2 regions of the Peribacillus sp. FSL M8-0224 genome follow, and region 1 is predicted to be linked to the other one. Evidence: a T-box and tRNA genes for the amino acid it is inferred to sense, from the RefSeq annotation. Region 1 holds a T-box; the other holds one or more tRNA genes.

What was found. The T-box of region 1 lies ahead of tyrS (tyrosine--tRNA ligase). A T-box ahead of a tRNA ligase gene usually reads a tRNA of that ligase, here a tRNA-Tyr.
Region 2: it has a tRNA-Tyr gene. The T-box ahead of tyrS (tyrosine--tRNA ligase) is inferred to sense a tRNA for this amino acid. The anticodon was not compared.

The regions. Positions count from the first base shown of each region.
Region 1 is NZ_JBBOOJ010000001.1:3,724,336-3,727,737, reverse strand. It holds gene MKX49_RS17885 (transglycosylase domain-containing protein) at 1-1,235, opposite strand, end outside; T-box leader at 1,385-1,601, shown strand; gene tyrS (tyrosine--tRNA ligase) at 1,667-2,923, shown strand.
Region 2 is NZ_JBBOOJ010000001.1:5,467,899-5,471,300, reverse strand. It holds gene MKX49_RS26775 (aspartyl-phosphate phosphatase Spo0E family protein) at 55-240, shown strand; gene rocF (arginase) at 378-1,280, opposite strand; tRNA gene MKX49_RS26765 (tRNA-Ala) at 1,489-1,564, opposite strand; tRNA gene MKX49_RS26760 (tRNA-Gly) at 1,586-1,657, opposite strand; tRNA gene MKX49_RS26755 (tRNA-Gln) at 1,661-1,735, opposite strand; tRNA gene MKX49_RS26750 (tRNA-Tyr) at 1,840-1,923, opposite strand; tRNA gene MKX49_RS26745 (tRNA-Thr) at 1,942-2,017, opposite strand; tRNA gene MKX49_RS26740 (tRNA-Val) at 2,033-2,108, opposite strand; tRNA gene MKX49_RS26735 (tRNA-Glu) at 2,126-2,200, opposite strand; tRNA gene MKX49_RS26730 (tRNA-Thr) at 2,233-2,305, opposite strand; tRNA gene MKX49_RS26725 (tRNA-Asn) at 2,309-2,383, opposite strand; rRNA gene rrf (5S ribosomal RNA) at 2,428-2,543, opposite strand; rRNA gene MKX49_RS26715 (23S ribosomal RNA) at 2,616-3,402, opposite strand, start outside.

The DNA.
Region 1 (3,402 bases):
CTTACTGTCTTCATTTCCTTCGTATCCGGGTCGGGGACTTGCGCCAGTTTATCGTACCCGAAATTCGGATAGTTTTTCGTTACTTCCTGCATCTTGTCATAAATCTTTTTGTTGACGGTCGTATAAACCTTATAGCCATTTTGCCGCAGCTTACGGTCGGCAAGTGCTAGATATTGAGCTTTTAAATCATCATTCTTTAAATCTTTCTCTTCATATCCATCTTCTTTTGCCAGACTGACAGAGAGGATTTCGATGGAGCGTTTTTCGATTTCATAGGTGAGCCATGGATATTTCTCGGATGGCATCTCCGTTTTACCGATAAAGTCTTTTGTAATGTCGTATGCGTTTGCTTTATCATATTCTGCTTTTGTTATGTACCCGTTACTATACATCCGCTTTAAAACGGTTTTCATCCGGTTGATTCCGGGCTCTTGATTTTCCTTCAATTTTCCTTTCTGGGTATATGGTGTATATCCGAAAGGGCTTTGCGGCAATCCAGCGATAAAGGCTGATTGGGGCAGTGTCAGATCTTTGGCCTCCACGCCAAAAATACCTTCAGCGGCGGACTCGACTCCGGCGATGTTACGGCCTGAAGAGTTTCGTCCCAAAGTGGAGACGTTTAAGTACGTTTCCAAAATTTCTTCTTTTTCAAAGAACTTTTCGACCCGGAGTGCAAGAAGAATTTCTTTTGCTTTCCGTTCAAACGATACTTCGTTGGTCAGGACTTGGTTTTTAATGAGCTGCTGTGTTAATGTACTTCCTCCCGATTGGACGGTTGCATTCGAAAATTCCTGGTAAATCGCACGCAGGATGGCTTTCGGGACAACCCCGTCATGCTCATAAAAATACTCATCTTCTGTAGCGATGACTGCATTTTTAAGATGCTCGGAAACTTTATCGATGGACACTTCCTCACGCTCAAGGTCACTCTTAAGCTTGCCCAAGTATACTTCATCTGCAAAGTATACTTCAGAGGTCTCTTCATAATTGTAAATGTCTTTTTTCAAATCTTCTTTTGAGCGTACTGGCTCATCATTGACGAGGGCAGCGAAATAGCCGGCTCCGACGCCGCCGGCGAATGAGAATCCTAGGATCCCGACAATAATGAGGATCAGTGTTAAATTCCAAATGACTTGGTATGTAACCCGCGCGTTCTTATGTGTTTTTTCACTTTGGAAAAAACGGGTCAGCTGCTTCCAGACTGTTTGAAATCTATCTTTTTGATTATTATTCATCGTATCATACCCCCTGAAATCACATATATTATAGCATATAACAGGTAGGGGAAAGGGCATCTTTCTTATTTTTCTATAATCTGTAAGGGTGATGTTGACAAGGATTCTTATGTATGATAAAAGTTTATTAACAACAATAAAATGATTAAATGATCGCGATGATAGGACCCAGTAGTCAGACTATCCCTGTTTCAGAGAGCCGGTGGTTAGTGGAAATCGGTACAAATGGTATGATGAATTACTTCCTGGAGCATTTGCTGTGAAATGATTAGTAGCAGGAAACGGCTGACGACCGTTATTCGTCTTGAGCGGAGGGCATATTATGTCCTCAAGTTGGGTGGTACCGCGAATTCATTCGTCCCTTCATATTTATGAAGGGGCGTTTTTGTGTGCTTTTTGCGGGTTTTTCTAAGATGGAGGAGGAATATTTAATGGAATTGCTTAAAGACCTCGAGTGGAGAGGAATTATTTATCAACAAACGGATGAAGAAGGTTTTAAGAACCTTTTGGAAAAAGAGAAAATTTCTTTATACTGTGGTGTCGATCCAACTGCGGATAGCATGCACATTGGTCATCTATTGCCATTCTTGACATTGCGCCGTTTCCAGCAGCACGGTCATCGTCCCCTTGTGCTGGTAGGCGGTGCGACAGGACTCATCGGTGATCCAAGCGGTAAAAAAGAGGAACGTCAGCTGCAAACGCTGGAAAAAGTGCTTTATAATGCAGACTGCATAAAAGGGCAGCTATCCCATATCTTTGAATTCGACGGTGAAAATGGTGCGGTCATGGTCAATAACTATGACTGGATAGGCAAAATCGATATGGTTACGTTCCTGCGTGATTACGGGAAATACATCGGCATTAACTACATGCTGGCAAAAGATACGGTTGCTTCCCGCTTGGATACGGGAATTTCCTTCACTGAATTTGCGTACACGATTTTACAAGGAATTGATTTCGGTCATTTATACAGCAATTACGACTGTAAATTGCAAATAGGCGGCAGTGATCAATGGGGCAACATTACGACCGGCCTTGAAATGATCAGGAAATCCAATGATGAGAATGCCAAAGCATTCGGTATGACGATCCCGCTCGTAACGAAAGCGGATGGAACGAAATTCGGTAAAACGGAAGGCGGAGCGATTTGGCTTGACCCTGAAAAAACGACTCCTTATGAATTTTACCAATTCTGGATCAATACGGCAGATGCAGATGTCGTGAAATACCTGAAATTCTTCACATTCCTATCTCGTGAGGTGATTGAAGAGTTAGAGCAATCCGTACAAAACGAACCGCATTTGCGTAAAGCGCAAAAAGCTTTAGGGGAAGAAATGACCCGTTTGATTCATGGTCAGGAAGCTCTTGACCAAGCAATCAAAATCTCTGCCGCCCTATTCAGCGGTGAGGTGAAGAATTTAAGTGCAGCGGAAATCAAATTGGGCTTTAAAGATGTCCCTAGCTTCGAACGTGAAAGCAAGGAAGATATCGGTTTGGTCGATTTAATCGTTGAAGCGAAAATTTCGCCATCAAAGCGTCAAGCCCGTGAAGATATTCAGAACGGGGCAATCTCCATAAATGGGGAGAAAGTGACCGATCTGCAATATGTAGTGACGGAAGCTGCCAAGATTGAAGGGGAGTTCATCCTCGTTCGTCGCGGCAAGAAGAAATACACATTAGTGAAATGATTGTCCAAAGCCCGGCTGAATCCCAGCCGGGCTTTGTTCTGCAATAATTTTTTGAAAAAAACGTTGATTGGAACGTGGGCACTCGCTTTCCGCGGGCACCCCCTAGAGGAGCTTTACCCGCAACCGTTGGGAGGATAAGCTATGATTTTAATGGGGGGAGGAGAATGGAAACCTAAGTCTAAATCTGCAGTAGTCACGATTTATAATAAAATGTTGATTAGCTAAAAATCCTGACTCAAATTCGAGTAGACGTGATGGAGATTCCAGAAAATCATGATAATCCGTTACAGCATACCATTCAATGAAAGTAATTCTTACCTCCTTCTTATCTGCAGAAATCTCTTGCCTATTGGAGCTTAGACAAAGCTGTTTCGGTACCTTTTCAAAGATAGGATCAAGTTCCAGGATTAAACCCTTCCATGTAAGATTGGCTTTTGCACCCTTTTTTTGTTTAGTCTTTGTTGTTTTTCCTCATAATT
Region 2 (3,402 bases), 1.7 Mb from region 1:
AAAAACAGGGCTATATAGTAAGAAATTGTAAAATCCAAAGGAGTGATTCTCTATATGAGTACTGAACAAATTTTAGACCATATTGAACAATGCAGACAGAAAATGATGTTTTTGGCTTCCCGTTCTTCGATGGTGGATAATGAAGTTATTGAAGTTAGCAGCAAACTGGATTCTTTAATCATTCAATACATCCATTTAACTAAAAATGAAGATCTCATGGACAGACGTGCTCTTAAGTGAATATGGATAGAAAATTGCAACCATTTATCTATAGATATGTTTCTGTTACATACACCCTGGTAAATAAACCTACGTCTTCTAGCATATAAAAAACAGTAACCCATTACAAGCCGGTTACTGTTTCTTTTAATTATTAGTTATAATAATTTTTCTCCAAATAGCGAACCCATTAAGGCCACGGCAACGATTGCCGTTTTATTTCGCTCATCTAAAATGGGATTCACTTCAACGAATTCAGCGGATGTAATCAAGTTGGATTCCGCAAGCATTTCCATGGCCAAATGACTTTCCCGATAACTTATACCACCAATCACAGGTGTCCCGACTCCGGGTGCATCTGCTGGGTCCACTCCATCCAAATCCAGTGAAAGGTGGACGCCATCCGTTCTTTCCCTTAAATAATCAATGCATTCTTCCATGACCCGTGTCATTCCCAACCGGTCGATCTCATGCATCGTGAATACTTTAATCCCTTTCTCACGGATAAGTTCCTTTTCCCCTTCATCCAATGACCTCGCTCCGATGATTACGATGTTTTCCGGTTTCACTTTTGGAGCAAAACCATGGATATTGATCAGGTCCGGATGTCCAATCCCAATACTGACAGCCAAGGGCATCCCGTGTATATTTCCTGATGGTGAAGTATCTTCCGTATTTAAATCGCCATGTGCATCGTACCAAATCACACCTAGATTCTCATAGTGCTTTGCGACTCCTGCCAGTGTGCCTATCGCTATTGAATGGTCTCCTCCCAATACAAGCGGAAAGGAACCTTCTTCTATTATTTCATCAACTCTTGTAGCTAACTGGGTGTTACCTTTTGCTACAAGCTGTAAGTTTTTTAAATTTGTCCCGGGCTCATCTGCATTTTCAGGACGCCCTACAATTATATCCCCTAAATCCTCTACTTCTATATTCAACTTTTCAAGACGCTCGACAATCTCTGCGCAGCGGATGGCACTAGGTCCCATATCCACCCCTCGCCTTGCTTGACCAAGGTCCATAGGCAATCCGATGACGGAAATTTTCTGAATAGACATACAATTCCCCCTTTCCACCATTTTATATCGTATATGCCAATTGGTTCAACTCGACATTTCCATGTATAATGATGCACGTTTTCCGATAACATATGTTTTTTGTGAAAAAATATCTTTCTGGGGATTAGTTTACCCAACTATGCCTTAAACAAAAAAAAGTCTTAAACCATTTTTGGCTTAAGACGTAAGTTTTGGTGTATGTAGTTGATGGTGGAGCCTAGCGGGATCGAACCGCTGACCTCCTGCGTGCAAGGCAGGCGCTCTCCCAGCTGAGCTAAGGCCCCTAAGGAATTTAAAATATATTAAGCGGAAGACGGGATTCGAACCCGCGACCCCAACCTTGGCAAGGTTGTATTCTACCACTGAACTACTTCCGCAAATGGCTGGGCTAGAAGGGATCGAACCTTCGCATGACGGAATCAAAATCCGTTGCCTTACCGCTTGGCTATAGCCCAATATATGATATGCAATAATTAATGTACAACAAAATAAAAAGGTGGTAATCATATATTTCCCCAATACAGAGAATATATAACTGATCCACAGGATTTTATTAAAATGGTGGAGGGGGGCAGATTCGAACTGCCGAACCCGAAGGAGCGGATTTACAGTCCGCCGCGTTTAGCCACTTCGCTACCCCTCCGCAATATATGGTTGTAAATGGTGCCGGCAAGAGGACTTGAACCCCCAACCTACTGATTACAAGTCAGTTGCTCTACCAGTTGAGCTACACCGGCAAGTAAAGAATAAAATGGTGGAGGATGACGGGATCGAACCGCCGACCCTCTGCTTGTAAGGCAGATGCTCTCCCAGCTGAGCTAATCCTCCGGATTAATGATTTAAAATGGTGACCCGTACGGGATTCGAACCCGTGTTACCGCCGTGAAAGGGCGGTGTCTTAACCGCTTGACCAACGGGCCGAACTGTTTTTTTGTTCATAGATAGATCGGGAAGCTCCCAAGCGGATTCGAACCGCTGACCTCTTCCTTACCATGGAAGTGCTCTACCTACTGAGCTATGGAAGCATATGGCTCCGCAGGTAGGACTCGAACCTACGACCGTTCGGTTAACAGCCGAATGCTCTACCACTGAGCTACTGCGGAATAATATAATGTTTCCTAAAACCCATTAAAGATTTAAATGAACAGCCTGGCAACGTCCTACTCTCACAGGGGGAAACCCCCAACTACCATCGGCGCTGAAGAACTTAACTTCCGTGTTCGGAATGGGAACGGGTGTGACCTCTTCGCCATCATTGCCAGACTATATTCATTTTTGAAGAATTCATTCCTTCAAAACTAGATAATAAGAAGGTATTTCATTTTTTTAAAAGCGTTGGTTAAGTCCTCGATCTATTAGTATCAGTCAGCTCCACATGTCACCATGCTTCCACCTCTGACCTATCAACCTGATCATCTTTCAGGGATCTTACTAGCTTGCGCCATGGGAAATCTCATCTTGAGGGGGGCTTCATGCTTAGATGCTTTCAGCACTTATCCCGTCCGCACGTAGCTACCCAGCTATGCCTTTGGCAAGACAACTGGTACACCAGCGGTGCGTCCATCCCGGTCCTCTCGTACTAAGGACAGCTCCTCTCAAATTTCCTGCGCCCGCGACGGATAGGGACCGAACTGTCTCACGACGTTCTGAACCCAGCTCGCGTACCGCTTTAATGGGCGAACAGCCCAACCCTTGGGACCGACTACAGCCCCAGGATGCGATGAGCCGACATCGAGGTGCCAAACCTCCCCGTCGATGTGGACTCTTGGGGGAGATAAGCCTGTTATCCCCGGGGTAGCTTTTATCCGTTGAGCGATGGCCCTTCCATGCGGAACCACCGGATCACTAAGCCCGACTTTCGTCCCTGCTCGACTTGTAGGTCTCGCAGTCAAGCTCCCTTGTGCCTTTACACTCTACGAATGATTTCCAACCATTCTGAGGGAACCTTTGGGCGCCTCCGTTACTCTTTAGGAGGCGACCGCCCCAGTCAAACTGCCCACCTGACACTGTCTCCCACCCCGATAAGGGGCGCGGGTTAGAATTTCAATACAGCCAGGGTAGTATCCCACCAACGCCTCCACCGAAGCTGGCGCTCCGGCTTCTCAGGCTCCTACCTATCCTG